3 regions of the Kocuria sp. KKT182 genome follow, and region 1 is predicted to be linked to each of the others. Evidence: riboswitches for the same ligand, from Rfam matches in the RefSeq annotation. Region 1 holds a riboswitch; each other region holds the start of a gene.
The links. Region 1 has a riboswitch for thiamine pyrophosphate ahead of ACZ2G1_RS07795 (ECF transporter S component). Riboswitches for the same ligand answer to the same signal wherever they lie in the genome.

Region 1 (10,982 bases):
CGCCGCGCCTTCGAGGCCGCAGGACTGGCCGGGCGCGTGCGGATCGACTCGGCCGGCGTCAGCGACGAGGAGCTCGGCAACCCCGTGGACCCCCGCGCCGGCGACCTCCTGCGCCGCGAGGGACTCGACGCCTCCGCGCACGCGGCCCAGGTCTTCGACCCCGTCCGCTTCGGCGACCGGGACCTCGTGCTCGCCCTGGACGTGGTGCACTGGCAGCGCCTGCGGGCGCTCGCACCGGACCGGTCCGCCGCCGCCAAGGTGCGGCTGCTGCGGGAGTTCGACCCCGCCGTCGAGGGCCTCGAGCACGGCGACCTGGGGATCTACGACCCCTGGTACGGGGGCCCCGAGGACTTCGAGTCCACCTGGGGCATGATCGACGCCGCCGTGCCGGGCGTGGTCCGCGCCGTCGCCCGGGAGCTCGGCGCCGACCGGGGATCCGCGCAGGACGCCGGGCGCGCGTGATCGACATCGAGCTCGAGCTGGATCCGGCGCTCGCCGCGGCCCACCCCGCCGGCACCAACCTGGCGCGGCTGCTCCCCTCCCCCACCCGCCACCCCTACCTCATCGGCATCGACGGGCGTTCGGGGGCCGGCAAGACCAGCCTCGCCGAGCAGCTCGGCGCGGTGCTGCGCCCGGTGCGGGACGTGACGCTCTTCCACCTCGAGGACCTCTACCCGGGCTGGGACGGGCTCGGCCCCGGCCGCCGCACCTACGTGGACGAGGTCCTCACACCCCTCGACCAGGGCCGGGACGCCGAGTGGAGCGCCTGGGACTGGGTCACCGGCTCCCCGGGGACCCCGCGGCTGACCCGTGTGGCGGAGGTCGTGATCCTGGAGGGCGTCGGCGCGTGCAGCGCCGAGGCCCGGGAGCTGCTGGACGTCTCCGTGTGGGTCGAGCTGCCCACCGCCCTGCGCTACGACCGCGCGCTGAGCCGTGACGGCTCCTACTACGCCGAGCACTGGGACCGCTGGGCCGCCCAGGAGGACGCCTACCTGGCGGAGGACCACGTCTGGGAACAGGTGGACATCCTGCACCCCGGCCCGGTCTGCTGAGCCCCGCGGCCGCACCGACAGGAGGATCCGTGACCAGCACCGTCGTCGTCCTCGACGCCGCCCACCCGGAGGGCGTCCTCGCCGATCCGTCCGTTCCGCTCGTGCGGATCGACGACCAGGGGCTCACCCGGGGGGACGGCGTCTTCGAGACCATGCGCGCCGTCGACGGGCTCGTGCAGAAGTTCGAGGCCCACCACCAGCGGCTGTCGGCCTCCGCGCGGCTGGCGCAGCTGCCCGTGCCGTCGGCGCGGGACGTGCGCGGGGCGGTGGAGCTGGCGCTCGCCCACGCCGCCCCCGGCGGGGACGGCGGTCTGGGGGCCGAGCACGCCGTCAAGGTGGTGATCAGCCGCGGCACCCCGGCGGACGGCCCGTGGTCCTGGATCGTGGTGAGCCCCGTGCCGGAGACGACGTTCCGGCAGCGCCGGGACGGCGTGACCGCGGTGCTGCTGCCGCGCGGCCACGACCCCGCCCAGGACGCCGGGTACCCGTGGCTGCTCCCGGGGGCCAAGACGCTCTCCTACGCGATCAACATGGCCGCCCTGCGCCACGCCCGCTCCCTCGGCGCGGACGAGGCGGTCTTCACCACGGAGGGGCGCAGGGTCCTGGAGGGCGCGACGTCCTCCGTGGTCTGCGCCCGGGTGCGCGTCGGCCGCCGCACCCTGCTGACGCCGGAGCCCTCGCACGGGATCCTGCCGGGCACCACGCAGGCCAAGATCTTCGCCGCCGCCCGCCGGGACGGCTGGGAGCTCGGCTACGGGCCCCTGTACCCGGCGGACCTCATGGAGGCCGACGCCGTGTGGCTGGTCTCCAGCGTCCGGCTCGCGGTGCCGGTGCGCCGGCTCGACCACCAGCCGCTGCCGGTGGACCCGGACCTGACGAAGCTCGTCACGAGCTGGGTCCAGCAGGCCTGATCCTTCGCTCAGGCCCAGATGAACCGGTGCGTCCCGAGCAGGACGGACACCGCCGGGCCCGCCGCGGCGGCCGCAGCGCAGCCCGTGAGGACCGCCGCGTCCCGCCAGGAGTACCCCGGGACGCGGGCCCACGTGCGCGGACCTGCACCGAAGCCGCGGGCCTCCATGGTGACCGACAGCCGGGTGGCCCGTCGCAGGGACTGCACCAGCAGCGTGAAGGCCTGGCCGCCGAACTCCCGCAGCGCGCCCACCGGACCGTGCCCGGACCCCGCCCCGCGCGCCCGCCGCGCCATCGCCAGGGTGGCCCACTCGGAGACCATCACCCCCACCAGCCGCAGCGCGGCCAGGGACGCGAGCACGAAGCGGGCCGGCAGGCGCAGCGTCTGGGCGAGGCCGTCGGCGAGGTCCGTGGGATCCGTGGTGAGTACCAGCATCAGCCCGGGCAGCGCCAGCGCCAGCCCGCGCAGGGCGATCGCCGCCCCTGCGGCCACCGAGCCGGACGAGATCCCGGTGACCCCCAGGTCGAGCAGCACCGGCCCGGAGTCCTCGGCGAGCAGGGCCGTGCCCCACCCGCTCACGAGTGCCGCCACGACCACCGGCCACGCCCGGCGCAGCAGCGCGAGCGGGCGCTGACCGGCCAGCGCCAGCAGCAGCACCTCGCCCAGCAGCACGGTCCCCGACGTCACGGGGTCCGCGCTGAGCAGCAGCACCACGGTCAGCAGCAGCGCCCCGGCCAGCTTGACCACCGCGTTCGTGCGCCCCAGCAGCGAGGTCCGGGCCGACGGCGCGATCGCGGCGGCGCTCACCGGACGGGCTCCCGCCGGACGGGGACGACCCGCACCGCGCCGGCCCCCGGCGCCGCCGGAGCGGCCGGGGCACTCCCTGCCGCGGCCGCGGACCGCACGGCAGGAGCAGCCGCGGTCTTCCCCGCCGCGGACGCGGACCGCACGACAGGAACGGCCGGCGCCCCTCCCGCCGCCGGTGCCGTGCGAGCGGCGCGGCCCCGCTCGCTCGGGGTGCCCAGCGCCAGCACCTCGGCGCCGAGCGCCCGCACGAAGTCCTCGTCGTGGGTCACGGCGAGGACCGCCGTGCCGGCGTCGACGAGCTCCACGAGCAGGTCCACGAGCTCCGCCCACGTCAGGGCGTCCTGACCGAACGTCGGCTCGTCGAGCACCAGCACGTCCGGGTCCGTGGCGAGCACCGTGGCCACGGACAGCCGCCGCTTCTCGCCCCCGGAGAGGGTGAACGGGTTGGCGTCGGCCAGGTGCGAGAGCCGCAGCCGGCGGAGCAGTTCGTCCGTGCGGCGCTCCCGCTCGGCCACCGGCGTGCCGGCCAGCCGGGGGCCGAGCTCGAGCTCGGCCCGCACGGTGGCGCGCAGGAACTGGTGCTCGGGCTCCTGGAAGACCGTCCCCACGCGGGCCACGAGCTCCCGGCCCCTCCACTCGAGCGGGTCGGGGCCCGCGCCGCGGTCGAGGACCGGGTGGGCCCGCACGGTGCCGCGCACGGGGGCGAGCAGACCCGCCAGCGTCAGCGCGAGCGTGGACTTGCCGGCGCCGTTCGGCCCGGTCAGCGCGAGCGCGCGGCCGCGGCGCAGGGTCAGCTCCACGTCGGCCACCGCCGTGGGGAGGTCCCGGCCCGCGGCGGCGTCGTCCAGCGGGCGGCCGCGCCGCCGGGCCCGCCGCCGGGCGCGCAGCTGCCGCGCCGACGGCTGGCTGCGCGAGACGCCCAGACCGGTGGCGCTCAGCAGCGGCGCGCCGTCCGCCCCGGAGCCGGCGGCCCGGGTGCCGGCGGGACCCCCGGCGGAACCGGCACCGGGCCCCGCGGCGGGGCGAGCGGGCGCACGCGTGGCAGGCACTCGGCCGGGCACCCACACCCCCGCGCCGCTGAGCTCGTCGGCCGCGGTGCCGAGCACCCGGCCCGGCGCGCCGTCGTGGGTGATGCTCCCGTCCCGGCCGAGCACGACGACGCGGTCCACGACCTCGGCCCACACGGCGACACGGTGCTCCACGACCACGAGCGTTGCGCCGCTGCGGTCGAGGCAGGACACCACCGCGTCGCGGACCCGCCGCACGCCGGCGGGGTCCAGGTTGGCGGTCGGCTCGTCGAGCAGCAGCACCCCCGGGCTCATGGCCACGGCGCCCGCGAGCGCCAGGCGCTGCTTCTGCCCGCCGGACAGGGCCGCGGTGGAGTGGTCGAGGGGGAGGTCCAGCCCCACGTCGTCGAGCGCCGCGCGCACCCGCGGCCAGATCTGCTCCCGGGGCACCGCGAGGTTCTCGAGGCCGAAGGCGGTGTCGTCCCCGATCCGGGACAGCACCATCTGGGACTCGGGGTCCTGCTGCACGAGCCCGGCCCGGCCGCGCGCCTGCTCCGGCGGCATGCCGTCGAGCAGCAGCTCGCCGGAGGCGGACTGCCCGTCGTCGTCGTGGAGGACTCCCGCCAGGGCGTGCAGGAGGGTGGACTTGCCCGCCCCGCTGGGTCCCAGCAGGAGCACGCGCTCCCCCGGCTCCACCACGAGGTCGAGGCCGCGCAGCGCCGCCGCGTCCCGCCCGGGGTGGTGCCAGCCGAAGCCGCGGGCCTCGACCCGGGCCCCGCGGCCGGCGGGCACCACGGGGCCCGGGGTCGTGAAAGCCGTCATCGCCGCACGGCCCGCCCCGACGCGAGACCCTGCAGCACGCCGGTGGCCGCGAGGGCCCGCACCACGGCCTGCATCAGCAGGCCCGCGAGCACCGCCCCGGAGACGGCCGCCAGGACCACGTAGACCACCTGGTGGCTCAGCGCCCACTCGTAGTTGTAGACGATGTTCTCGTGGACGCCGAGGAAGATCCCGCTCACGGCGCCCGCCACGGCCGCCGCGAGGGCGTCGAACCGGCGGTACCGGAAGGCGGCGAAGGCCAGTTCCGCGCCGATGCCCTGGACGAGACCGGAGAGCACGACCAGCAGACCGAAGTGGGTGCCCAGGAAGCTCTCGATCACGGCGGCGAGCAGCTCGCAGAACAGCGCGGCGCCGGGCTTGCGGATGATCAGCCCGCCGAGCACGCCGGCCACGAGCCAGCCGCCGGCGATCAGCCCTACGGCGGGCGGGTAGGCGACCGCGGCCGTGCCGACCACGGGGTAGAGCAGGTTCGACCACGCCCAGAAGACGACCGCGCACACGGCGGCGAGGACGGCGGCCACGACGATGTCGACGACGCGCCAGGACGACGCGCGGGACGTGCCGGGGCGGCGGGCGGGGCGGTGGGTGGTGGTGTTCACGGTGGGTTCCTCCTGGGCTCAGCGAGCCGTCGGTGCCAGGAGGGGACGGGGTTCCGCGGGCCGCGCCGGTGGCGCGTTCCCGGGGAAGCACCCCTGAGATGCTCGACTCCCTTCGCCGGTGCTAACCGGAGCAGGTTCGAGGGTCTGCGGCGATCCGCACTCTCAGCGCCGCGCCGGTCTCACCGGCGGGGCGCTCCCCTGTCGTTCAGTGGCACCGAGTCTACCCCTCCCCCGCCCGCCCCGTGCACTGCCGGCGCACGGCCGGTGAACGACGCAGGGGCCCGTCCGGCCGGACACCGGTGCGGTGTCCGGCCGGACGGGCCCCTGCGCGAGGTGCTCGCCGGGCCTCAGACCTCGGCCTGGCTCGAGGCCTTGGGGTTCGTCCGCGGCCTGTTCTCCATCTTCGCGATCTGGCGGGAGATGCCGACCTTGATGACGGTGCCCACGAGACCGGTGACGAGCGACCAGATGATGATGCCCGTCCAGGCCTCGTCCGGGTCCGGGTTCTTGGCGGGGGGCGGGTCGCCGGTGATGCGCGTCCACGCCGCGCCGAGCACCTTGTGCGAGAGCGCCACGCCGCCGAGCGAGAGGCCGGTGCCCACGAGTTCGAGGACCTTGGTGTTCATGGAGTGCTGCTCCTTGTCGTCCGAGGAGGACGCGGGTGCGCCCTGTCGATCCTGCCCAGCCTAACGCGTCCCCGGCGATCCGTCAGTCTGCTGTCCGTCCGCCCGCCGGCCGTCCGGGCTCGGCACCGGCGGTCCCGCGGCGACGCCCTCCGCGGAGCCCTCCGCCCCGCCCTCCGCGGCGCGGTTGAGGACCTTCTGCAGGTCGTCCTGGGTCAGCGTGGTCCGGTTCAGGTGCTTGGTGCGGTACGTCGAGCGTCCCACCATGTGCGCCGAGACGGGCACGGTGAGCAGCTGGAAGATCCAGCCGAGGGCGATGAGCGGGATCATGACGGGTTCGCGGTTCTCGAGGGCGACTGCCGTGAGCATGAGGAGCAGCCCGAAGACCTGGGGCTTGGTGCCGGCGTGCATGCGCGTCAGGAGGTCCGGGAAGCGGACCAGGCCGATCCCTGCGGCGAGGGACATGAGCGCGCCGACCACGAGGCACACGGCCGCGGCGGCGTCCAGGACAGTGTCCAGCACGGCGCTCACCGCCCGTGCTCGGCGGTCTGGGTGGCGAAGCGCGCCACCGTCACGGAGCCGATGAACCCGACCAGCGAGACGATCACCATGAGGATCAGGTTGTTGAGGTGGCCGTGGTAGGCCATGTCCACGGCGAGGGCGGCCGCGACGATGGCCAGCAGCACGTCCGTGGCCACCACACGGTCCAGCAGGGAGGGGCCCTTGGCGAGGCGGTAGAGGGTGCCCGCGGCGGCCGCGCTGAGCAGCACGGCCGCGACGGCCACAGCGATCTGCATCACGGGTGGTCCTCCTCGTGGGTGTCGGTGGGGGTGGATCCCGGGGCGTCCGCCGGGGACCCGGTGGGCACCTCGTCCCGGCGGCGGCCCACGATCTGCAGGCTCGCGGTGATCGGCGAGCTGAGCGCGGCGCTGTCCGGCCGGTCCGTGCCGGAGGCCCGTCCGCCGCCCCGCTCGGCCCGCAGGGCGGCGAGCTCCTCCGGGGTGCCCATGATCCGGATCCAGGCCGCCTCCACCCGGAGGGCGGACCGGCGGAAGTCCTCGGCCTCCTGAGCGCTGCGGACGTTGAGCGCGTGGAAGTACAGCGTGCCGGAGGCCCGGTCCACCTCCACCACGAGCGAGCCCGGGATCAGGGTCATGGTGTGGCCGGTGGCCGTCAGGAGCAGGTCGGAGCGCGTGCGCAGCTGGACGCCGACCACGGCGTTGCGCGCGCGCGGGCCCACGAGGATCGCAATGAGCATCACCTCGAAGCTCGCCTTGGCGACCTGCCACACGAACGTCACGGCGAAGAGGGCGAACTGGAACGGGTTGAACCGGCCGGACAGCTGGACGGGCGGCAGGTAGAGCACCCAGGTGACGAGCAGGGCCAGGACCAGTCCGACCAGCAGGTTGCCGGGGCCGAAGTCGCCCCAGAGGGCGCCCCACACCACCACGAGCCACACCAGCAGCGGCAGCTCGACGAGCAGGGAATTCTTGGGGCGGGTCACGGGGCCTCCTCCACGACGGGCCGCGGCGCGGACGCGGGGTCCAGCACGGCCTCGACGTAGCGCTCGGGGCGGACGAGGTTCTCCGCGGCGTTGTCCGCGAGCTGGAACAGCGGCCCGGCGAACACGGTCAGGGCCACCCCCGCGGCGACGAGGGCCGAGGCCCCGCCCAGCATCGAGGGGGACATCAGGCGCACGTCGCCCTTGCCCGCGAAGCGGCCCGCCTGGTCGTCGACGGCACCCGAGGTCAGCAGGAACCGGGAGCCGGCGGGCACCGGGGCCAGCAGGATGGGGTCCGGGTACTCCGCGTCCTCCGGGGCGCGCAGGAACACGCGGTTCCACACCCGGATCATGGCGAGCAGGGTCAGGAGGGACACCGCCACGGAGCCGGCGACGAGGGCGTAGGCCAGCCCGTCGCCCTGGTCCACGCCGGCCTGCAGCAGACCGGTCTTGCCCAGGAAGCCGGAGAACGGCGGGATCCCGCCGAGATTGAGCGCGGGCACGAGGTAGAGCAGCGCGAGCAGCGGCGAGATCTTGGCCATCCCGGCCAGCCGGTCCACGTTGGTGGACCCCCCGCGGCGCTCGATCAGCCCGGCCACGAGGAACAGGCTCGTCTGGATCACGATGTGGTGGGCCACGTAGTAGACCGTGGCGGAGAGCGCCTCCTGGGTGCCCACGGCCACCCCGAAGATCATGTACCCGATGTGGCTGATCAGGGTGAAGGACAGCATGCGCTTGATGTCGATCTGCGCGAGCGCGCCCAGGATGCCGACCACCATGGTGAGCAGCGCGACCCACATCAGGAGGTCGTCGAGCCGCTCCCCGGGGAAGAGCACGGTCTCGGTGCGGATGATCGAGTACACGCCCACCTTGGTCAGCAGGCCGGCGAACACGGCGGTCACGGGCGCGGAGGCGGTCGGGTAGGAGTCCGGGAGCCAGAAGGACAGCGGGAAGACCGCGGCCTTGATGCCGAACGCGATGAGCAGCATCAGGTGCAGCTGCATCTGCGTCCCCACCGGCAGGCCCTCGAGCTTGACCGAGAGATCGGCCATGTTGATGGTGCCCGTGGCCGCGTAGATCATCGCGATGGTGATCAGGAACAGCACGGAGGAGATCACCGAGACCACCACGTAGGTCACGCCGGTGCGGATCCGCTGCACGGTCCCGCCCATCGTCATGAGCACGTAGGACGCGGTCAGCAGGATCTCGAACCCCACGTAGAGGTTGAACAGGTCCCCGGCGAGGAAGGCGTTGGAGACCCCCGCCACGAGGATCAGGAAGGAGGGGTGGAAGATCGAGATCGGCCCCTCCTCGTCGCCGTCGGCCACGCCCTGCCCGCTCGCGTAGACGAGCACGGCGAGGGAGACGACCGTGGAGACCACGAGCATCAGGGACGAGAGCTGGTCCACGACCATGACGATGCCCCAGGGCGCCTCCCAGCCGCCGAGGTGGACGGCCTGCGGGCCGAGGTTCCACGTGGTCCCGAGGATGAGCGCCTCGACCGCGAGGGTGAGCACGAGCGAGCCGATGGCCACGGTCCGCTGGAGGGCGTTGCGCCGCAGGAGCAGGAGGCTCAGGGCCGCCCCGAGGAACGGGATGATGACGGCCAGGGGGGCCAGCTGGGCGAAGTCGACGGTCACCGCCTCCCTCCCCACTCGTCGACGCCGCGCACACCCGGGGTCTCCAGGGACTCACCGGGGTCCTGGGGCCGTGGGGCGTCGTCGAACTCCGTGGTGTCGGCGGGGACGTCGGCGTCGTCCTCCATGTCGTAGGAGGACTGCCGCGCCACGCGCCGGTCCTCGACGTCGTCCTGGATCTCGTCCCGGCGCCCGAGGACCCAGGACCGGTAGATCATGCCCAGCAGGAACGCGGTGACGGCGAGGGAGATCACGATGGCGGTGAGGATGAGGGCCTGGGGCAGCGGGTCGCTGTAGTCCTCCGCGGCGATCGACCCCTCGTACAGGGGCGCGGACCCGGCGGCCCCGCCGGCGTGCAGGATCAGCAGGTTCGTGCCGTTGGTCAGCAGCATCAGCCCGAGCAGCACGCGGGTGAGCGAGCGCTCGAGCAGCAGGTACACGCCCACGGCGTAGAGCACGCCCATCACGACCAGCAGGGTCAGGTTCACGGTCATCGGTGCTCGTTCCCTCCGTCGGTGCGGATCCGGGCGATCGCGGTCGGCGATGTCGCGGAGGCCGCCGCGGTCGCTCCCGCGGGGGCGCCGGCGGACACCTTCCGCTGCCGCGTGACGCGGATGCGCGTGCCGCGTCCAGGGGTGCGCCGCCGCCGGCGGACCGCGTCCTCCTCGATCCGCTGGTCGATCCGGCCGCCGAGCGAGCGCAGGATGTCCAGGATGAGCCCCACCACGATGAGATAGACCGCGATGTCGAAGATCAGGGCGGTCACGAACTTCTCCGCCCCGAAGAGTGGCAGCTCGGCCTCGAAGGTGTAGCTCTGCATCACCGACCCGCCGAAGAACACCGGGGTGACGGCGTAGAGCGCGGCGAGCGCCAGGCCCGTCCCGAGCATCGTGCCCGCGTTGATCGGCGTGGCCAGCTCCAGCTCGTAGCGCCCGCCCGCGAGGTAGCGCACGGTCAGGGCGAGGCCGGCCATGAGACCGCCCGCGAACCCTCCGCCGGGGTCGTTGTGCCCGGCGATCAGCAGGTAGAGGGAGACCATCATGAACGTGTGGAACAGCAGCCGGGTGACGACCTCGAAGACGATCGAGCGCCGCTCGGGGGCCATCGTCCGCCCGGCGAGCAGGTAGGGGTCCTCGAGGTCGTCGTCGCGGCGAGCCAGCCCCACCTCCAGGGGCTCGCCGCCGGGCGAGACGGCCGCGGCGTTGCGCCGCCGGATCACCCGCAGCTGGTCGGTGGTGGGATCGTCCCCGGAGCGGACGATGCGGTCCCCGCGACCCGTGACGAAGATCAGGGAGGCCACCCCGGTGGCGGCGAGCACGAGCACGGAGATCTCCCCGAACGTGTCCCACGCGCGGATGTCCACGAGGATCACGTTGACGACGTTCTGGCCGTCGCCGAGCTCGTAGGCCATGCGGGGCAGCTCCAGGGAGATCGGGTCGGCCGTGCGGGAGGAGATGCTGAAGGCCGCGAGCGCCATCATGAACAGCCCGAAGGTGACCGCGATGGTGCCGCGCAGCAGCCGGCGCCCGGCCGGGTTGCGGTGCCACAGGGGGGCGGGCAGCGAGCGCAGGGCGAGCACGAACGCCACGAGCAGGATGGTCTCGACGAGCGTCTGCGTCAGGGCGAGGTCCGGTGCGCCCTGCAGGGCGAAGATGAGGGCCAGCCCGTAGCCCGTGACCGACACGAGCAGCACCGCGAGGAAGCGCTTGCGGGCCAGGGGCACCAGCAGGGCCGCGACGACCATGGCCGCGCCGGCGATCAGCTGCCCGGGGCCGTCGGAGACCCGCAGCGCCCCCAGGGGCGGGGTCTCCTCCGCGATCAGCGCCACCAGCGGCACGACGATCGCCGTGATCAGGATGACCGAGAGGTAGAACATGAGCGAACCGCGCTGGGTGCGGCCGGTGATCCACACGGCGGCCAAGTCCAGCACGTTGACGACCCGCCGGTAGACGAGCTCGCCCGGGGGCAGGGACGGCAGGGCCCGCTGGAGGTCCGCGACCTGGCTC
Region 2 (10,982 bases), 750 kb from region 1:
ACCACGCCCACTGCTCGGCGCCGCGCGCCACGCCGGCCGGCGCCGGCAGCACCCCGCCGCGCAGGTTGCGGGTCGTGGTGTGCACCAGCAGGACGGTCTGCATCACCCACACGAGCATGCAGTACAGGCACAGGGCGTTGATCTCGAAGGTGGTCTGCCACCACAGCCACAGCACGAAGACCCAGCCGAGGGTCACCCCGATCTGCAGCCCCCACCAGTACCAGGCGGCGAACCGCGCACCCGCCAGCACCGCGAGCGCCACGGCCACGACGACCGCGTAGGCGACGATGCCGATGAAGGGGTTGGGGAAGCCGAAGGCCTCCGCCTGGGGCGTGCGCATGACGGTGCCGCAGGACAGCCACGAGTTGATGTCGCAGCTGGTGCGGTGGCCGGCGTCGAGGAAGAGCTGGAGCCGCTCGTACACCAGCGTGGCGGCGCCGTAGAAGCCCAGGAGCCCGGTCACGAGGGCCACGAGGCCCCAGCGCCGGTCGGCGCGGGCGTCCGGGCCGCGGGACACGGCGGGGGAGTCGTCGAGGCGGGGCGGAGTGGAGGTCACACGCCGATCCTAGGCGATGCCCCCTGATGCTCCCCGGGGGCTCTCCCGGCCCCGTGCCCGCGGGTTGCGGGCCGTGACGGAGCCAATCCGGCCCGCACCGGGGCGTCTGTGAGATACTGGCCACGGTCGAGCCCGCCCGTACGCGGGATCTCGGCCCAGTCGGACTTCGACCCCAGGTCGGCAGGACCCGCGGCTCTCATCGGATTGAGCGCGTCCGCCGCCGGCCCAAGACCGTTGCCCTCGTGAGCAGCGGCTCGAAGCCCCGGACTGGCTCGCTGCCGTCCCCGCCCGTTCGCGAGGTGTGCGGGACGCGACGGGTACGCACAGGACTTCTGGCCGCCGCGTGGACCCCCACCGGCGATACGCCGACCAAGCAGCTGCGGGGACCGGGTACGGACGGCGTACCGCGGCAGGAGCACAGCTGTATATGGATGCCGAACAGGTGAACCAGGCCGGGGCGCAGGACGCCCTGGACGCTGGTCAGCAGAACACATCGCACGACGCCCACCGGGACCTCCCGGTGGCGGAGGCAACGGTGCAGGACACCGCCCCCGAGACCCCGGGCCACGTGCCCGAGGAGCCGTCGGAGGACGCACCGGCCGTGCCGGACATCGCCCCCGAGGTCTCGGGCCACGTGCTCGAGGAGCCGTCGGAGGAGGCGCCGGCCGCGCCGGACGGCGTCCCGGAGGCCGGGCCCGGCACGCCGGGCGAGGTCCCCGGCGAGCCGTCGGAGACCGTGCCGTCCGCGCCGGCCACCGGCGACGCCGCGGGGACCGACACCCTCGACGTCGCGCCCGGGACCGCGGTCCCCGGCGACGAGCGCCCCGGTGCGGTGGCCGAGGAGGCCGCCGCTCCCGCGAACCCCGCGCCCGGCACGCCCGGTGCCGAGGAGGCCGCCGAGGGCGTCGAGCCCGCCGGCGAGACCGAGGACCTGGGCCCCGGGGCCCAGGCGCCGGCCGCCGACGCGCCGGCCGCCGACGCGCCGGCCGGAGCCGGGCAGGACTCCGCCCCGTCCGCCGAGGACGACGAGGCGGACACCGACGACGGCGCGGACACCGTTGACGAGGACACCGACGACGAGGACACCGACGACGACGGGGAGCCGCGCACGGCGCCGGCCGCCGCGGTGACGGCGACCTCGCTCATGTTCCACGCCCCGGACCTCGACGAGCTGCGCGAGGCCGCTCAGCAGCGCGCCGCCCGCCGCCGGGAGGCGCGGCGCCGCCAGCAGGAGGAGAACGCCTCCGCCGAGGACCCGGGCGACGGTCCCGAGGAGCCGGACACGGCGGAGCTCGCCGACGAGGGCGATGAGGCCGGCCAGGGGACCGGCGGGAGCGCCACCAGCCGCCGCCGTCGGCGCCGCCGCCGCGGCGAGGTCGACATGGAGCTCGTGGGCGGCAGCGACGACGACCCGCCCAACACGGTGACCCGGGTCCGGGCGCCCCGCGCCGCGGAGACCGCCACGGTCGACGAGGTCGTGGCCGTGAAGGGCTCCACGCGGCTCGAGGCCAAGAAGCAGCGCCGGCGCGAGTCCCGCCAGACGGGCCGCCGCCGCCAGGTGATCACCGAGGCCGAGTTCCTGGCCCGCCGCGAGTCGGTCGAGCGGCAGATGCTGGTCCGGCAGAAGGACAACCGGATCCAGATCGGCGTCCTCGAGGACGGCGTCCTGGCCGAGCACTTCGTCTCGCACACCCAGCAGGACTCCCTGATCGGCAACGTCTACGTGGGCAAGGTGCAGAACGTGCTGCCGTCCATGGAGGCCGCGTTCATCGACATCGGCCGGGGCCGCAACGCCGTGCTCTACGCCGGCGAGGTCAACTGGGACGCGTCGCGGCTCGAGGGCGGGCCGCGCCGGATCGAGGTCGCGCTGAAGTCCGGGGACTCGGTCCTGGTGCAGGTCACCAAGGACCCGGTGGGGCACAAGGGCGCCCGGCTCACGAGCCAGATCTCCCTGCCCGGCCGGTACCTGGTCTACGTCCCGGGCGGGTCGATGACCGGGATCTCCCGGAAGCTGCCCGATGTGGAGCGCGCCCGGCTGAAGAAGATCCTCAAGGACCGTCTGCCGGACGGGGCGGGCGTCATCGTGCGCACCGCCGCCGAGGGGGCCTCCGAGCAGGAGCTCACCCACGACATCAACCGGCTGCGCGCCCAGTGGGAGCAGATCCAGGAGCGGGCCGGGTCGACCAGGACGCTCGCGCCCGAGATGCTCTACGCGGAGCCGGACCTCACGATCAAGACGGTGCGCGACGTCTTCAACGAGGACTTCACCACCATGGTCGTCCAGGGCGACGAGGCGTGGGACAACATCGAGGCGTACGTGACCTACGTCGCACCGGACCTGCTCGACCGGCTCAAGAAGTGGGACGAGGACGAGGACCTGTTCGTGAACTACCGCGTGGAGGAACAGATCCAGAAGGCACTCGAGCGCAAGGTCTTCCTGCCCTCGGGCGGCTCGCTCGTCATCGACCGCACCGAGGCGATGACGGTGGTCGACGTGAACACCGGCAAGTTCACCGGCTCCGGGGGCAACCTCGAGGAGACCGTCACCAAGAACAACCTGGAGGCGGCCGAGGAGATCGTCCGGCAGCTGCGGCTGCGGGACATCGGCGGGATCATCGTGATCGACTTCATCGACATGGTCCTCGAGTCCAACCGGGACCTCGTGCTGCGCCGGCTGGTGGAGTGCCTGGGCCGGGACCGCACCAAGCACCAGGTGGCGGAGGTGACCTCGCTGGGCCTCGTGCAGATGACCCGCAAGCGCATGGGCACCGGACTGCTGGAGGTGTTCTCCGAGCCGTGCGAGCACTGCGCCGGCCGCGGCGTGGTGGTCCACGACCACCCGCTCGAGGGCCGCTCCGGCGGTGCCACGAGCGAGTCCCGCGACCAGCGGCCGAACCGCACGGAGCGCAAGCGCGGCCGCGGGGGCCGCAACGAGCAGCAGCCCGCCCGGACGGAGCAGCGCTCCGCCGAGGCCGACCCCGCGGAGAAGGCCAAGGCCGAGGCCGCGCGGACGGCGTTCGCGACGATCGCCGCCGCCACCCACCACGAGGAGGCGGCCGCGGACGAGCCGGAGCGCGCCGAGGAGGCCGCTCAGCCGGTGGAGTCCCGGCCCGAGGGCTCGGGGCGCTCCCGGAAGAAGCGCCGCGGCAAGCGCAGCCGCGGCCGCGGCCAGGGCGGGGACACCGCCGCCGAGCAGCAGCCGGAGGAGGGGGAGGACACCGCCCCCGCCGCCCCGGAGCAGCTCCCCGCCGAGGAGGCGCCGGGCGAGCAGGGCTCGCGCCTGACCATCAACGGCGAGGTCATCGAGCTGCCGCAGGGCCACGCCGTGGTCGTCGAGCCCGTCGAGGCCCGGCCGCTGAGCCTGGACTCCCTCGCGGAGGTCTTCGGGCAGCGGGGACCGGACGCCGGCTCCGCTACCCCGGAGGCCGCCGCCGAGGCGGTCACCGGTGCGGATGACGCCGCGGAGGGGGCCACCGCCGCGGCGGAGGCCCCGGCACAGGAGAGCACGGCACAGGACCGCACGGAGCGGCAGGCGCCCGCCCCGGCCGCGGCGGTTGCCGCGGAGCAGGCGGACGTCGAGCCCGTGCGGCCCCGGCGGCGCTCCCGGCGGGCCTCGGCCCCGACGGCGCGGCCCGGCGAGGCCGAGGTGACCGCCGGCCGGGCGGCCGCCGCGGAGGGCGCCCGGCACGAGGCGAAGACCGTCGCCCAGCGCGCCCCGGAGGAGCCTTCCCGCCGGGCGCCGACCGTCGTCGGCGTCGGCGTCAAGGCCGAGGACCTCACCAGCGGCCGGCCCGCCGACCGGGGCTGACCCGCCCCGCCGAGCAGCACCACGGAGGACCCCGACCGGCACGGTCGGGGTCCTCCGTCGTCGCGGACCGTCACGGACCGTCCCGGCCTGCCCGCCCTCCGCACGGCGGCGTACCGTGGTGCGCACCACAGCACACCCGGGGCCGCCGGCCCGTCCGCCGGGAGAGCGGCCGCCCGTTCCAGGGAGCATCGCCATGACCAGTGCAGACATCATCCGCACCACCGGCACGGAACTGTTCGTCCACCGGGATCCGTCGGCCGTGGACCGTCACTACACGGAGGACTTCGTCCAGCACTCGCCGCTCGCGCCGGACGGGCGCGAGGGTCTCAGGCAGTTCGTGCAGAGCATGCCCGACGACTTCCGCGTGGACATGGTCCGGATGCTCGACGACCACGGGACGGTGGCCGTCCACTCGGTGTACGAAGGGCTCGGTCCGGAGCCGCTGGTCGGCTTCGACGTCTTCCGGGGGGAGGACGGACGGATCGCCGAGCACTGGGACGTCCTCGAGCCCCTGCGCACGGGCCCCGACGGCGCCCGCCCCCAGCTCGACGGTCCCGTCGCGGTCACGGACCACGAGCGGACGCAGGACAACAAGCGCATCGCCGCCGAGTGGGTCGAGGCCGCCCTCGTCGGGGGCGACCGCCACGCCGTCCAGGACCACATGAGCCCCCGGGGCTGCACCGAGCACACCGGCGGCACGCCGGACGGCCCGCAGCCCGCGTACCAGCGGCTGCGCCGCGTGGTCGGCGAGGGGAACTTCGTGCTGACCGTCGCGGAGGCCGTGCCCGGAGGGAACAGCGACGGGGGACCCACCGGAACTGTGGTCTGCTACGACCTCTGGCGCCTCGACGACGGCCGGATCGTGGAGCACTGGGGCGTCGCGCAGCCGGTGCCCGAGCGGATGGCCCACGCCAACGGCATGTTCTGATCCCGTGCGGGGTCCGTGCCGGCTCCCGCACGACGACTAGACTGGCAGGACACCAGACACGGGGTGCCGCACGAGCGGCTGAGAACACACCCGTCGAACCTGATCTAGCCAGTACTAGCGAAGGGATGTCGCAGATGCGCGATGCCGTACCCCCGTCCGACCGCACACCAGGACCCGGGAGGCCGGTGCCGCCGGACCCCGCGCTCGCCGAGGACGCCGCCGCGGCCCTGGCGGACCTGCGCGCCGCGGCGCCGCTGGTGCAGTGCATCACCAACGCCGTGGTCACCAACTTCACCGCCAACGTGCTGCTCGCCGTGGGCGCGTCCCCGGCGATGACCGACATCCAGGGCGAGGGCGGGGTCTTCGCGGAGCTCGCCGACGGCCTCCTCGTCAACACCGGCACGCCCACCGCCGAGCAGCGCGGCGCCGCCTACGAGGCCGTCGGGGCCCGGCGCCGCGCGGGCCGGGCCTGGGTCCTGGACCCGGTGGCGGTGGGTGCCCTGCCCGTGCGCACGGCGCTGGCCCGCGACCTGCTCGGGTTCGAGCCGGCGATCGTGCGCGGCAACGCCTCCGAGGTCATCGCCCTCGCCGGCGGCGCCGGCGGCCGCGGCACGGACGCGACCCACGGCGTCGACGCGGCCCGGGACGCCGCCGCCGCGCTCGCCGAGCGGGCCGGCTCGGCGGTGGCCGTGTCCGGGCCCGTGGACCTCGTGCGCTCCCCGGACGGCACGGTGGTCCGGGTGCCGCACGGCACGCCCCTGCTGACCCGCATCACCGGCGGCGGGTGCGCCCTGGGTGCCCTCATGGCGGCGTTCACCGCCGTGCGCACGGACCCGGCCGCCGCGGCGGTGGCCGCCACCACGGTGTACACCCTCGCGGCCGAGGACGCGGCCGCCGACTCCGCCGGGCCCGGCTCCTTCGCCGTGGCGCTGCTGGACCGGCTGCACGCCGTCACCCCGGAGGGGATCGCCGCCCGGGCGGAGCTCGTGCGCGAGGAGGTCGCCCGGTGAGCCCGAGCCTCGACCCCGCGGCCCTGTCCCTGCACCTGGTGACGGACACCGCCCTGAGCGCTCCCCGGGCGGTCCCGGACGTCGTGGCCGCCGCCGTGCGCGGCGGAGCCACCATGGTCCAGGTGCGGGAGAAGGACGCCCCGGTCCGCGAGCTCGTCGCCCTGCTGACGGCCGTGGCCGAGCGCGTGGGCCGGGAGGTGCCCGTGCTCGTGGACGACCGCGCCGACGTGTACCTCGCCGCCCGCGCGGCCGGCGCCCCCGTGGCCGGCGTGCATGTGGGCCAGTCGGACCTGCCCGTGGCGCTCGCCCGGGAGATCTGCGGCCCGCACGCCGTGCTCGGCCTCAGCGCCGCCACGGCGGAGGAGCTCGATGCTGCCGCCGCGCTGCCGGCCGGGACGGTCGACTACCTGGGCGTCGGGGCGGTGCGGGCGACCCGCACCAAGCCCGACCACCCCGAGCCGCTGGGCGTCGAGGGCTTCGCCCGCGCCGCGGCCCGCACGGCCCTGCCCTGCCTGGCCATCGGCGGGGTGCGGGTCGAGGACGCCCCCGGCCTGCGCGCCGCCGGCGCCGCGGGGCTGGCCGTGGTCTCCGGGATCTGCGCCGACCCGGACCCCGCCGCCGCGGCCGCTCGCTACCTGCGGGCCTTCACCGCCGTGCCCGCCGGGGAGGTGGCCCCGTGACCGCCCGCGTGCCCCGCGTCCTGGCCATCGCCGGCACCGACCCCACGGGCGGCGCCGGCCAGCACGCGGACCTCAAGTCGATCGCCGCGATGGGCGGCTACGGGATGAGCGCCGTCACCGCCGTCGTCGTCCAGAACACCGTGGGCGTGCGCGACATCCACGTCCCGCCGGTCGAGTTCCTCTCGGCACAGCTGGACGCGGTCGCCGAGGACGTCGAGATCGACGCCGTCAAGATCGGGATGCTCGGGTCCGTGCCGGTCATCGAGGCCGTCACCCGGTGGCTCGGGACCCACCGGCCGCCGGTCGTGGTCCTGGACCCCGTCATGGTCGCGACCTCCGGGGGCCGCCTGCTGGAGCGCGAGGCCGAGGACGCCCTGCGCGCGATGCTCGGCCTCGCCGACCTGATCACCCCGAACCTGCAGGAGCTCGCCGTGCTCGCCGGGGAGGACACGGCGTCGTCGTGGGACGAGGCCCTCGCGCAGGGCCACCGCGTGGCCCGCGCCCACGGCACCCTGGTGCTCGTCAAGGGCGGGCACCTCACGGGGGACCGGACGCCCGACGCGCTCGTGGGCCCGGACGCCCCCGAGCCCCTCGTGGCCTTCGACGGCGCCCGCGTGCCCACCGAGAACTCCCACGGCACCGGCTGCTCCCTCTCCTCGGCCCTGGCCACCCTCCAGGCCAGGCACGGGGACTGGCCCCGGAGCCTGCGGATCGCCCGGAACTGGCTGCGCGGGGCCCTCGAGGCCGCCGGGGACCTCGAGGTCGGCCACGGCAGCGGGCCCGTCCACCACTTCCACCACGTCCAGGACGCCCTCGAGAGCTGGGGCACGGCGCCGAAGCGGTTCACCGACGAGCTGTGGGAGGCCTCCGCGGCCGTGCGGCGGGAGATCGAGGAGCTCGAGTTCGTCCGCCTCCTCGGCGACGGCCGGCTCGAGCCGGACCGCTTCCTCGCCTACCTCGACCAGGACCTGCAGTACCTCGACGGCTACAGCCGGGCGCTGGCCCTGCTGGCCGCCAGGGCGCCCGACGAGGAGCAGCGGCTGTTCTTCGCCGCCGGCGCCGTGTCCTGCACCGAGACCGAGGCGCAGCTGCACCGGGCCCGGCTGCGGCACGCCGGGGACGGCGGAGCCCGGGCCGGCAGTGCCCGGGACGGCCTCGGCGAGGTGACGCGGCGCTACACCACGTTCCTGCTCGCGGCCACCGCCGCCGAGCCCTACCCGGTGGGCCTGGCCGCCGTGCTGCCGTGCTACTGGGTCTACGCGGACGTGGGCCGCCACCTGAACGAGCTCGCCGCGGCCGACGGGACCGACGGGCACCCCTACGCGGACTGGCTGGCCACGTACGCGGACGAGGGATTCCAGGAGGCCACCCGCACGGCCCGCCGGCTGCTCGACGACGCCGCCCGCGCGGCCCCTGCGGACGTCCGGGCGAGGATGCGGGAGGTGTTCCTGGAGGCCTGCGCGCTCGAGCGGGACTTCTTCGCCGCGCCGGTGGCGGAGCGCCGGTTGGCGGGCGCTGACCGGATCGAGTAGTCTTGATCTTCGGTGCCCTGCCGGTGCGCGCGTGTAAAAACTCGACACCCCACCTGGCGGCACATGCGGGTGCAGTTCCTGAATTGCGGCGAACCTGCGCTGACCTCGGCCTAGTCCCACGGGCCGGTCACCGTCAGCTCGTCTCAACGTCGTTGGTCCTGACAGGTATGCGCTCGACCCACACTGTTTACACATGACGTCGAGAGAAGTGAGTTCCCAAGTGGTGTACGCGATTGTCCGCGCTGGCGGCCGCCAGGAAAAGGTTTCCGTCGGAGACCTCGTTACCCTTGACCGCGTCGCCGGCGGAGCAGGCAGCACCATCGAGCTCCCTGCCCTGCTGCTGGTCGACGGGGACAAGATCACCTCGGATGCCCAGACCCTGGCGAGCGTCAAGGTCACGGCCGAGATCGTCGAGAACCTCCGCGGTCCCAAGATCTCCATCCAGAAGTTCAAGAACAAGACCGGCTACAAGAAGCGCCAGGGCTTCCGTGCCGAGCTGACCACCGTGAAGGTGACCGGCATCGACGCCTGACCGGCCCGGTCCCCGTCCAGACTCCACCAGCCAGTAAAGACCCGAAGGTAGGCACACCTCATGGCACACAAGAAGGGCGCGAGCTCCACTCGCAACGGTCGCGACTCCAACGCGCAGTACCTCGGCGTGAAGCGCTTCGGCGGCCAGACCGTCAACGCCGGCGAGATCCTCGTCCGGCAGCGCGGCACGCACTTCCACCCCGGCCTCAACGTCGGCCGCGGTGGCGACGACACCCTGTTCGCCCTGGCCGCCGGTCAGGTCGAGTTCGGCACCCGCCGGGGCCGCAAGGTCGTCAACATCCAGGCTGCCGCAGAGTAGTCCACAGGGCCGGCGCTGCCGGCCCCGGTGCGGGTCACGACCCGCACCACCCATGTTTGGTCTGTAGAGGGTGGGTGCGTCCAGCGCCCGCCCTCTACAGTCTTAACGTGGCCCGTCCGTTCTTGAACCAGAGGAGTTCCCCGTGGCCAGTTTCGTCGACCGCGTCGTCCTGCACGTCTCCGGCGGCTCCGGCGGGCACGGCTGCGTGTCCATCCGCCGCGAGAAGTTCAAGCCGCTCGGCGGTCCGGACGGCGGCAACGGGGGGGACGGCGGCAGCGTGGTGCTGCGCGTGGACGGCCAGACCACCACGCTGCTGAACTACCACCACGCCCCGCACCAGTCCGCCCCCAACGGCGGACCCGGCAAGGGCGACCTCCGCCACGGGCACAAGGGCGAGGACCTCGTCCTGTCCGTCCCCGACGGCACCGTGGTCAAGGACCAGGACGGCAACGTCCTGGCCGACCTCGTGGGCCAGGGCTCCGAGTTCGTGGCCGCCCCCGGCGGGCAGGGCGGGCTGGGTAACGCCGCGCTGGCCTCGGTCAAGCGCAAGGCCCCCGGCTTCGCGCTCCTCGGCACGCCGGGCTCGGCCCGGGACGTGGTCCTGGAGCTGAAGTCCATCGCCGACATCGCCCTGGTCGGCTACCCCTCCGCCGGCAAGTCCAGCCTGATCGCCGCGATCAGCGCCGCCCGCCCCAAGATCGCCGACTACCCGTTCACCACGCTCGTCCCGAACCTCGGCGTGGTGGAGGCCGGGGACGTGCGCTACACCGTGGCGGACGTCCCGGGCCTGATCCCCGGCGCCTCCGAGGGCAAGGGCCTGGGGCTGGAGTTCCTCCGCCACGTCGAGCGCTGCGCCGCGCTCGTGCACGTCCTCGACTGCGCGACCCTCGAGCCCGGGCGGGACCCGGTCTCCGACCTCGAGACGATCGAGGCGGAGCTCGCCGGCTACGCCGTCGACGGCGACCTCGACGGCGGCCAGGCGGTGCCGCTCAACGACCGGCCCCGGCTCGTGGTGCTGAACAAGATCGACGTCCTCGAGGCCCGGGAGCTCGCCGAGTTCGTGCGACCCGAGCTCGAGTCCCGCGGCTACCGCGTGTTCGAGATCTCCACCGCCTCCCACGAGGGGCTGCGGGCGCTGACCTTCGCCATGGGCGAGGTCGTGCAGGAGGCCCGTGCGGCCCGCCCCGCCCCGACGGAGGCCCCGCGGGTCGTGCTGCGCCCCAAGGGGGTGCGCGGGCCGGAGTTCACCATCACCCGGGAGGAGCGCAACCTCGAGCCGCTGTGGCACGTGCGCGGCGACAAGCCCGACCGGTGGATCCTGCAGACCGACTTCAACAACGAGGAGGCCGTCGGCTACCTCGCCGACCGGCTCGCGAAGCTCGGTGTTGAGACGGAGCTGTTCAAGCAGGGCGCCCGGCCCGGCGACGCCGTGCTCATCGGTCCCGAGGACGACGGCGTGGTCTTCGACTGGGAGCCCACGATGGTCGGCGGCGCCGAGCTGCTGGCCGGGCCCCGCGGCACCGACCTGCGCTTCGCGGACATCGACCGTCCCACCCGCGAGCAGAAGCGCCAGCAGTACCAGGACCGCAAGGACGCCAAGGCCGCCGCCCGCGCCGAG
Region 3 (8,611 bases), 1.1 Mb from region 1:
AGCACGAGGTCCGTGCCACGGGCCTCCGGGGGCAGGGCGTCCGCGCCGCGGTCGAGGATCTCCTGCAGCGGGACGGGCACGGCGCCGTCGATGGCCACGAGCTCCCGCTCCCAGTCCTCGCGCACGTCCACCAGGGCGAAGGACGCCTCCCCGCGCTCCCGGCGCTCGAGCAGCCGGGCCAGCTCGGCCGACCCGACGGTCTCGGAGGCGTCCGCGCCGGGCAGCGCGCAGACCGCGGCGGGCTGGGCCACCGCGGTGACCGGGGCGGCGTCGGGATCCGGGGTGAGCCGCATCTCGCGCCAGGTCATCGCGAGCGCGTCGTGCAGCAGCACCCGTCCGAGCAGGGGCTCCCCGGTGCCGGTGACGAGCTTGACGGCCTCGGTGACCATGACCGCGCCGACGGTGGCGGGGAGCATGCCGAAGACCCCGCCCTCGGCGCAGCTGGGCACCTCGCCGTCCGGCGGGGCCTCGGGGTAGAGGTCCCGGTAGGTGGGCCCGTGCCCGGCCCAGAACACGCTGACCTGCCCCTCGAAGCGCAGGATGGAGCCCCACACGCAGGGTGTTCTGGTCAGGGCGGCGGCGTCGCTGACCACGTAGCGGGTCGCGAAGTTGTCGGCGCCGTCCAGGACCAGGTCGTACCCGCCGATGATGTCCACGGCGTTGTCCGCGTCCAGCCGGACGGGGTGGGTGCGGACCTCCACCAGCGGGTTGAGCGCGGTGACGGCCTCGGCGGCGGAGACGGCCTTGGGACGGCCGACGTCGGCGGTCGTGTGCACCACCTGGCGCTGCAGGTTGGAGACCGCCACCACGTCGTCGTCGACGATCCCGAGGGTCCCGACCCCCGCCGCGGCGAGGTACTGCAGGGCCGGGGACCCGAGCCCCCCGGCGCCGACGACGAGCACGCGGGCGTTCCGCAGCCGCCGCTGGCCGAGGGTCCCGATCCCGGGCAGGGTCAGGTGCCGGGCGTAGCGCTCGAGCTCCTCGCGGGTCAGTTCGGGGCCGGGCTCCACGAGCGGGGGCAGCGGGCTCACGGCCGCTCCCCCACGGGCGCCCAGTCCCCGCGCGGCACGTCCGCCGGGCCGACTGAGGAGCCGGCGGACGACCCGTCGGCCCGCCCGGCACCGGCGGCGTCCGTGTCGATCCGCCCGGCCATCGACGAGGACGCCTGGGCGTGGCGGCGGGCCGGGATGCGCCCGGCACCGGCGGCGAGCCGGCCGGCGAGCACGGCGTGGCGCATCGCGGTGGCCATCGCCACCGGGTCCTGGGCGCGGGTGACGGCGCTGGCCAGCAGCACGGCGTCGCAGCCCAGCTCCATGGCCAGGGCGGCCTCGGAGGCGGTGCCGATCCCGGCGTCGAGCACCACGGGCACGGACGCCCGGGAGGCGATGAGCTCGATGTTGTGCGGATTGAGGATGCCCAGCCCGGTGCCGATGGGAGCGCCCAGGGGCATCACCGCGGCCGCGCCCAGATCCTCGAGCCGGCGTGCGACGGCCGGGTCGTCGGAGGTGTAGGCGAAGACCTTGAAGCCGCGGGCCACGAGCTGCTCGGTGGCGTCGAGGAGCTCCACGACGTCGGGCAGCAGCGTGTCCTCGTCCGCGATGACCTCGAGCTTGACCCAGTCGGTCTCGAGGGCCTCCCGGCCGAGCTCGGCGGTCAGCAGCGCGTCCCGGGCGGTGTAGCACCCGGCGGTGTTGGGCAGGATCCGGATGTCATTGCGCTCCAGCAGCGCGAAGAGGGAGTCGCCCTGGCCGGGGGCGTAGCGGCGCAGGGCCACGGTGGTCAGCTCGGTGCCGGAGGCCAGCAGCGCCTGCTCCAGGGTGTGCAGCGAGCTCAGGCCGCCGGTGCCCATGATCAGCCGGGAGCTCAGCTCGATGCCGTCGAGCACGAGCGGGTCGGGGTGCGGGGCGGTCACGTCAGCCTCCCTGGACGGCGGTGATGATCTCGATGGACTGGCCCTCCGCCACGGGGGTCCGCCGCCAGCGGCTGCGGGGCACGACCGCGGCGTCCACGGCCACGGCCACGCCGAGGCGCCCGCCGTCCAGCGGGGCGCCGTCGGGGCCCAGGGGGCGGCCGACGGTCTCGGCGACGAGGTCGACGACGGTCGCCTCCGCCGCCACGCGGTGCGGGCGGCCGTTGAGGGTGATGGCGGTCATCGGGTGCTCCTGCTCCGGGGCCCGGGCCCGGCGGCGGCCGGCGCGGGATCCCCTCGACGGGCCTCGACGGGGCGGTCGAAGCGGTGCGGGTCGGTGGCGGCGAGGTGCTCGGCGTCGGCGGCCGGATCGGCTCCGGTCCCGCCGGCCACCAGCTGCGCGGCGAGCCGGGCGGCCAGCGGGGCGAGCAGGACGCCGTGGCGGAAGTAGCCGGTGGAGACCACGAGCCCCGGCACCGGCGATCCGTCCGGGTCGCGGACCCGGCCGAGGTAGGGGATGTCGTCCGGGGTGCCGGGCCGGGCTCGGGCCAGCACCTCGACCAGCTCGAGGTCGGCGACGCCGGGCACGAGCGCCTGGGCGTCGCGCAGCAGCCGGAACACGCCGCCGGCGCTGGGACCGGTCAGGTCGTCCTCGCGGGAGGTCGCCCCGATCACCACGGTCCCGTCGGCGCGGGGCACCAGGTAGACGGGCACCCCGTGCACCAGTCCGCGGACGGTGCGCCCGAGCAGCTCCGGTGCCCCGGCGGGGACGCGGGCGCGCAGGATGTCCCCGTGCACCGGCCGCAGCGGCGGGTGCCAGTCCTCCGGCAGCCCTTCGAGCTCGCCGAGCCCGGCGCCGGGGGCGAGGACCGTCCAGGTCGCGGAGACCATCCCGCCGCCGGCCAGGCGGACGCCGGTCGCCGCGCCCTCGGCGTTGCGGCGCAGCCCCGTGGCGAGGTCGTGGACGAGGCGGGTCGGTCCGCCGTCGCGCGCGGCCGGGAGCCCGGCGGGCTCCGGGAGTTCCGGGGCGACGAGGGCCGCGAGCAGCCCGGCCACGAGGCGGCGCGGGTCCACCTGGTGGTCGTCGGGGATCCGGAACGCCGCGGACAGCCGCGGGCTCAGGGCCGGCTCGAGGGTGCGGGCGGCGCGCAGGGTCAGCGGCTCCACCGTCATGCCGTGGCGCCCCTGCAGCGCGCGGAGATCCGCCAGGGCCTGCCGGTCGGCGGCGTCCACGCCGCAGACGAGGGTCTCGGTGGCCCGGTGGCCCACCGTCCCGCCGGCGGCCTGCTCGACGGCGGCCACGAACCCCGGGTACTCGGCGGCCGAGGCGGTCATGAGGGGGTACAGGGGCTCCTGCTGGTACTGGACCTCGCTCACCGGGGCGAGCATCCCGGCCGCGGCGCGGCTGGCGCCGGAGCCCGGCTCGGGGTCCACCACGACCACCGAGCGGCCGCGGCGGCGCAGCTCCCAGGCGGTGGCCAGGCCGATCACCCCGGCGCCGACGACGGCGACGTCGGCGCGGACGTGCTCGGGCCGGTCGACCAGCGGGTGGGGCGCGGTCGTGGGGGCAGGGTGCGCGGCAGTCACAGGGAACGTCCTTTCCTCCGGCGGCATGACCCGCATCAGGTGTGGCGGTCGGCGCTGGACGCCCTCTCAGCCCCCGGTGGGGCTCCCGCAGAACCGCTGACCTATCATCAGCGTGTGACCCAGCCTACCCGTGACGCCTCCGCCCCCGCCGAGTCCTCCCTGCGAGAGACCCGGACGGCCCGCCTCCTCGCCGCCCGGCTGTACGTGTGCACGGACGCCCGCCGGGACCGGGGCGACCTCGAGGGCTTCCTGCACGCGGTCTGTGCCGGTGGCGCGGACGTCATCCAGCTGCGGGACAAGAGCATCGACGCGGACGAGGAGATCGCCGCGCTGGAGCTGCTGGGCCGGGTCGCCGCCGAGTACGACGCCCTGTTCGCGGTCAACGATCGCGCCGACATCGCCGCGCTCGTGGGCGCCGACGTCTTCCATGTGGGCCAGCACGACCTCAGCCCTGTCCAGGCCCGGCGGCTCCTGGGCCCCGACGTGCTGATCGGGCGCTCCACCCACGACCTCGGACAGGCCACGGCGGCGCTCGAGGACCCGGACGTCGACTACTTCTGCACCGGGCCCGTCTGGGCCACGCCCACCAAGCCGGGGCGCCCGGCCACCGGGCTGGAGTTCGTCCGCGCGGTCGCCGAGCTGACGGAGGCCCGGCTGGACGCGGACCCGGAGGTCCTGCCCGTGCCGTGGTTCGCCATCGGCGGCATCGACGAGCCGCGGCTCCCGCAGGTGCTGGAGGCCGGGGCGCGCGGCGTCGTCGTCGTCCGCGCCGTCACCGAGGCCTCCGATCCCCGCACCGCCGCCGGGCAGCTGCGCGGTCTGCTCCCCGCCTGAGCCCGGGGCGGTCCCCCGCCCGCCTCACCGTCGGCTCCCCGCCGCCGTCCAGCACGTTCTGAGAGCATGGACGCAGGACGACGACGGAGAGGTGGCCCATGGACCCCGAGCTCGACCCCCAGGTGCGGCACGCGGTGGAGCGCCCCGCGGAGACCGCCCGCGGTCCGGAGGACGCGCAGCTGCGCGTCCGGCTGGCCGGTGAGCCCGCCCGCCGCGCCCTCGGAACGCACTGGGAGCAGGGCCTCCCGGAGGACGCCGCCCCGAGCGACGACCGGCTCGCCGCCGCCGTGCTGCTCGCCACCCTCTTCGGCGACACCTTCTGGCTGGAGCGCGCCGCCCGGCTGCCCAGCGACGTGCCGGGGTGCCCGTCCGCGCCGCCGAGCGGGCTGCTGGAGCTGACCCGGGTGCCGGGCGCCCGGGCGGCCCTGGCCGCCGTGCTCGAGCGCCCGCTGCTGACCGGGCTCCTGGAGTGGGGCACCAACCCCCTGCCGGAGCAGCCCCCGCTGGCCGTGGCGCGGGCCGCCCGGGACCTGGGCATCCCCGACGACGGGCGCGTCTACAAGGTGGTGCGCCGCCGCGCCGAGCGCTTCCTGGCGCGGGAGCACGACGGGTCCGAGCCGCTCGAGCAGTTCGTGACCCTGCTGAACGAGGCGGAGCGGGGCCACCGCGAGGACGGGCCCGTGCTCTCGGGCGAGACCCTGCCGCCGGCGGCTCCACCGGCGCCGGGTCCGACCGCGGGGTCCTCCTCCGCAGCCGGCCCGGCCGCCGACGGTGGCATCCGCCCGGCCACGCCCCCGCCCGGCGCCCCTCCGGCGGGCTCGCCCGAGAACCCCCAGTGGGGGGTGAGCCCCGCGAGCCCGGCCCCGCCGCCGCCAGGGCCGCTTCCGGGCCAGTACCCCGGACCCGGGGCACCCGGCCCGGGCGGTCCGGGATACGGCACCCCCGGGTACGGCCCCGGGGACCAGCAGCCCGGAGCACCGGGCGCCAGCACCCATGGCGCCTCCGGGCCGGTGTTCGGGCCCGGCCCCGGCGGGTGGCCGCCGCGCCCGGCCGAACCCGTGGAGGACGACTCCGACAACCTCAAGGCGTGGGGGTTCGTCTTCCTGGGCATCCTGGCGGTGATCGCCGCTCTGATCTTCATCCTCTGAGCCCACCGCACCATCATTTACTTGCACAGGAAAGCTTCTGGGGCTATTCTTGGGGACATATCAACCAGTGCGCCGCCCCTGCCGACGGAGAACCCCGCGATGCCGATCTTTCCCCAGAACCCCGCTCCCCAGAGCCTGACGAAGCGCCCCGCTGAGGACCTGCTGTCCGCGGACACCCGGATGGGCGCGGTGGAGCTGCTGGTCTCCGACCTGGACACGATGGTCGCCTACTACTCGGACGCCGTCACCCTCGACGTGCTCGCCCACGCCGGGGACACCGCGGTCCTGGGCCGGGACGGCCGGACGGTCGTGCGGCTGCGCCAGGTCAAGGAGCTCCCGCCGGCCCGCCGCGGGCAGGCCGGTTTGTTCCACACCGCAGTGGTCTTCGACGACGAGCCGGCCCTGGCCGCAGCGCTCGCGTCCGTGGCGACCGTGGCGCCCCGCTCCTTCACCGGCAGCGCCGACCACCTCTACAGCCAGGCCTTCTACTTCGACGACCCCGAGGGCAACGGGGTGGAGCTCTACACGGACCGTCCCCGCGAGACGTGGCGGCGGGAGCCCACCGGCCTGCTGACGCTGGCCTCCAACCCACTGGACCCGAACGGGTTCCTGCAGGAGCACCTGGCCGAGCAGGGCGGGCGGCCCCCGGCGCCGCCGGCCACCCTGGGACACGTGCACCTGCAGGTGGGTGACATCCCGCTGGGCCGGCAGTTCTACGTGGACGTCCTGGGCTTCGAGGTGATGAGCGACATCGGCTCCGCCCTGTTCATCGCCGCCGGCGGCTACCACCACCACATCGCGCTCAACACCTGGCAGAGCGCCGGGGCCGGCCCGCGTGCGGCGTCGCTGGGGCTCGGCCAGGTCAACATCGACCTGCCGGACGCCGACGACGTCGCGGCCCTGGCGTCCCGGCTCGCGGACCACCGGATCCCCACCCGGCACGACGGCGCCGTGCTGCGCTTCGAGGACCCCTGGAACACCCTGATCCAGGTGGGCGTCGCGGCGTAGCCCCGGCCCGGTGCGGCGTCCGCACCCGCCCGCCGGCGGCACCGCGCTCGACACCGGCGACTGCTCGCCGGCACCCCGGTCCGCCGGTAGGTTGGGCCTCGTGCCCGGGGTGCCCGGGCGCCGAGGGCGCGCGGCGACACGGCGGCCGCCCGGTCCGAGAGCGAGGAGCAGGGCATGGGCGAGCAGGACGACACCACCGGCAAGGACTTCGACGAGGCCGTCAACATGACCGCAAAGCAGCTGTCGACGTGGCTGGACACCGACGAGTCCACCTCGGTGGGCCAGGGCGACGGCGGGGAGTCGGTGGGCCACCGCTCCGGGCGGCGGATCGTGGAGATCCTGCAGAAGCCGAAGGGCGAGCGCACCGAGGCCGACCACGAGCACATGCGCAAGGTGGTCGGCTACGTCCACCGCCACCTGGCCCAGCGCCCCGACGGGGACGTGCGCGAGACCCGGTGGCGCTACTCCCTGATGAACTGGGGCCACGACCCGCTGAAGGACTGAGCCGGAGGGCCCGCCCGGCGCCGCCGGGCGGGCCGGGCAGATATTGCAGTTGTGCAAAACTTGCAGAAGTGCAAAAATTTGGGCATGAATGCCGACCTCCCTCCCACCCTGCGCGCCCGCAAGAAGGCCGAGACCTGGTCCGCGATCCACGAGGCGGCCGCCGCCCTCGCGGTGCAGCACGGGGTCGAGGGCACCACGGTGGAGGCCGTGGCCGCGGCGGCCGGCGTCTCCCCGCGGACCTTCTTCAACTACTTCCCCGCCAAGGAGGACGCGGTCCTGGGCATGCGGGCCCCTTCGCTGGACCCGGAGCTGCTGGATGGCTTCGCCCTCGAGCACGACCTGCTGGGTCAGGTCTCGCGCCTGCTGCTGGCCGTCTCCCGCAGCGCCTACGCGGGACGGGACGCCGAGCGGCGCCGCAGGCTGCTGCAGGACCACCCGAGCCTGGGCCGCCGCCGGCACGAGCTGATGCTCGAGGCCGAGGCCCTGGTGCGCCACACCCTCGCGGAGCTGCTGGCCCGGGACCCCGCGTGGTCGGCCGGGATCGGTGAGCACCGCGTGGACGAGGTCGCCCGGATGCTGGTCCTGCTCGGCGGCGTCCCGCTGCGCTTCGCCATCACCGCCGAGGGCTACTCCCCGGCGCACGGCCTGCCGACCGAGGACCACGAGTCGGCGCTCACCCTCCTCCACCGTCTCCAGGAGAAGCTCGCATGACCCGCGCCCCCGCCCACCGCGCCGCACCGGGCTCCGGCTCCCGGCACCTCGCGCTGCTCTTCGTCGGCCTGATGCTCTCCATGCTGCTGGCCGCGCTGAACCAGACCGTCCTCAGCACAGCGCTGCCCACGATCGTGGGCGAGCTCAACGGGGTCGACGAGATGCTGTGGGTGATCACGGCCTACATCCTGGCCTCGACGATCATGATGCCCGTGTACGGCAAGCTCGGGGACCTGATGGGCCGCAAGCCCCTGCTCCTGGGCGCGATCCTGGTGTTCATGGCCGGCTCCGTGGTCGGCGCGCTCGCCGGCACCATCGAGGTCCTCATCGCGGCCCGCGCGATCCAGGGTCTCGGCGGCGGCGGGCTGATCATCCTCTCCCAGGCCGCCATCGCCGACGTGGTCCCGGCCCGGGAGCGCGGCAAGTACATGGGCGTCATGGGCGGGGTGTTCGCGGTGTCCTCGGTGGCCGGCCCGCTGCTCGGCGGCTTCTTCACCGAGGGGCCCGGCTGGCGCTGGGTCTTCTGGATCAACATCCCGCTCGGGCTGCTCGCGCTGGCCGGGGCCGTCCTGTTCCTCAAGCTGCCCCGGCACAGCGGCCGGCCGCGCCTGGACATCGGCGGCATGGTGCTGCTGGCCGTGACCACGACCTGCCTGGTCCTGTTCGCCACCTGGGGCGGCGGCAAGTACGCCTGGACCGACCCCGTGCTCCTCGGCCTGATCGCCGGGACGCTCGTGACCGCCGCGGCGTTCGTGGCCGTGGAGCGGCGCACCGCCGAGCCCATCATCCCGATGCACCTGTTCCGCGAGCGCAACTTCGTCCTCACCACCCTCGCCGGGCTGCTCACCGGCGTGGCGATGTTCGGGGCCCTCGGCTACCTGCCCACCTACCTGCAGATGGTCTTCGGCGT

Region 2: it holds a riboswitch for thiamine pyrophosphate, as region 1 does, so the genes downstream of both, thiM (hydroxyethylthiazole kinase) here and ACZ2G1_RS07795 (ECF transporter S component) in region 1, are expected to answer to the same signal.
Region 3: it holds a riboswitch for thiamine pyrophosphate, as region 1 does, so the genes downstream of both, ACZ2G1_RS13195 (FAD-dependent oxidoreductase) here and ACZ2G1_RS07795 (ECF transporter S component) in region 1, are expected to answer to the same signal.

Annotation. Positions count from the first base shown of each region.
Region 1 is NZ_CM145757.1:1,690,926-1,701,907, forward strand. It holds gene ACZ2G1_RS07770 (low molecular weight protein-tyrosine-phosphatase) at 1-462, shown strand, start outside; gene ACZ2G1_RS07775 (uridine kinase family protein) at 459-1,052, shown strand; gene ACZ2G1_RS07780 (aminotransferase class IV) at 1,082-1,963, shown strand; gene ACZ2G1_RS07785 (energy-coupling factor transporter transmembrane component T family protein) at 1,972-2,769, opposite strand; gene ACZ2G1_RS07790 (ABC transporter ATP-binding protein) at 2,766-4,598, opposite strand; gene ACZ2G1_RS07795 (ECF transporter S component) at 4,595-5,215, opposite strand; TPP riboswitch at 5,306-5,425, opposite strand; gene ACZ2G1_RS07800 (DUF4235 domain-containing protein) at 5,563-5,841, opposite strand; gene mnhG (monovalent cation/H(+) antiporter subunit G) at 5,902-6,360, opposite strand; gene ACZ2G1_RS07810 (MrpF/PhaF family protein) at 6,366-6,635, opposite strand; gene ACZ2G1_RS07815 (Na+/H+ antiporter subunit E) at 6,635-7,342, opposite strand; gene ACZ2G1_RS07820 (Na+/H+ antiporter subunit D) at 7,339-8,979, opposite strand; gene ACZ2G1_RS07825 (Na(+)/H(+) antiporter subunit C) at 8,976-9,470, opposite strand; gene ACZ2G1_RS07830 (Na+/H+ antiporter subunit A) at 9,467-10,982, opposite strand, start outside.
Region 2 is NZ_CM145757.1:941,253-952,234, reverse strand. It holds gene ACZ2G1_RS04325 (vitamin K epoxide reductase family protein) at 1-556, opposite strand, end outside; gene ACZ2G1_RS04320 (Rne/Rng family ribonuclease) at 984-4,364, shown strand; gene ACZ2G1_RS04315 (nuclear transport factor 2 family protein) at 4,558-5,292, shown strand; TPP riboswitch at 5,342-5,435, shown strand; gene thiM (hydroxyethylthiazole kinase) at 5,478-6,302, shown strand; gene thiE (thiamine phosphate synthase) at 6,299-6,982, shown strand; gene ACZ2G1_RS04300 (bifunctional hydroxymethylpyrimidine kinase/phosphomethylpyrimidine kinase) at 6,979-8,514, shown strand; gene rplU (50S ribosomal protein L21) at 8,735-9,046, shown strand; gene rpmA (50S ribosomal protein L27) at 9,107-9,364, shown strand; gene obgE (GTPase ObgE) at 9,507-10,982, shown strand, end outside.
Region 3 is NZ_CM145757.1:2,804,939-2,813,549, reverse strand. It holds gene moeB (molybdopterin-synthase adenylyltransferase MoeB) at 1-1,031, opposite strand, end outside; gene ACZ2G1_RS13205 (thiazole synthase) at 1,028-1,849, opposite strand; gene thiS (sulfur carrier protein ThiS) at 1,914-2,153, opposite strand; gene ACZ2G1_RS13195 (FAD-dependent oxidoreductase) at 2,150-3,496, opposite strand; TPP riboswitch at 3,492-3,595, opposite strand; gene thiE (thiamine phosphate synthase) at 3,611-4,330, shown strand; gene ACZ2G1_RS13185 (hypothetical protein) at 4,429-5,478, shown strand; gene ACZ2G1_RS13180 (VOC family protein) at 5,578-6,486, shown strand; gene ACZ2G1_RS13175 (DUF3140 domain-containing protein) at 6,661-6,990, shown strand; gene ACZ2G1_RS13170 (TetR family transcriptional regulator) at 7,075-7,701, shown strand; gene ACZ2G1_RS13165 (MDR family MFS transporter) at 7,698-8,611, shown strand, end outside.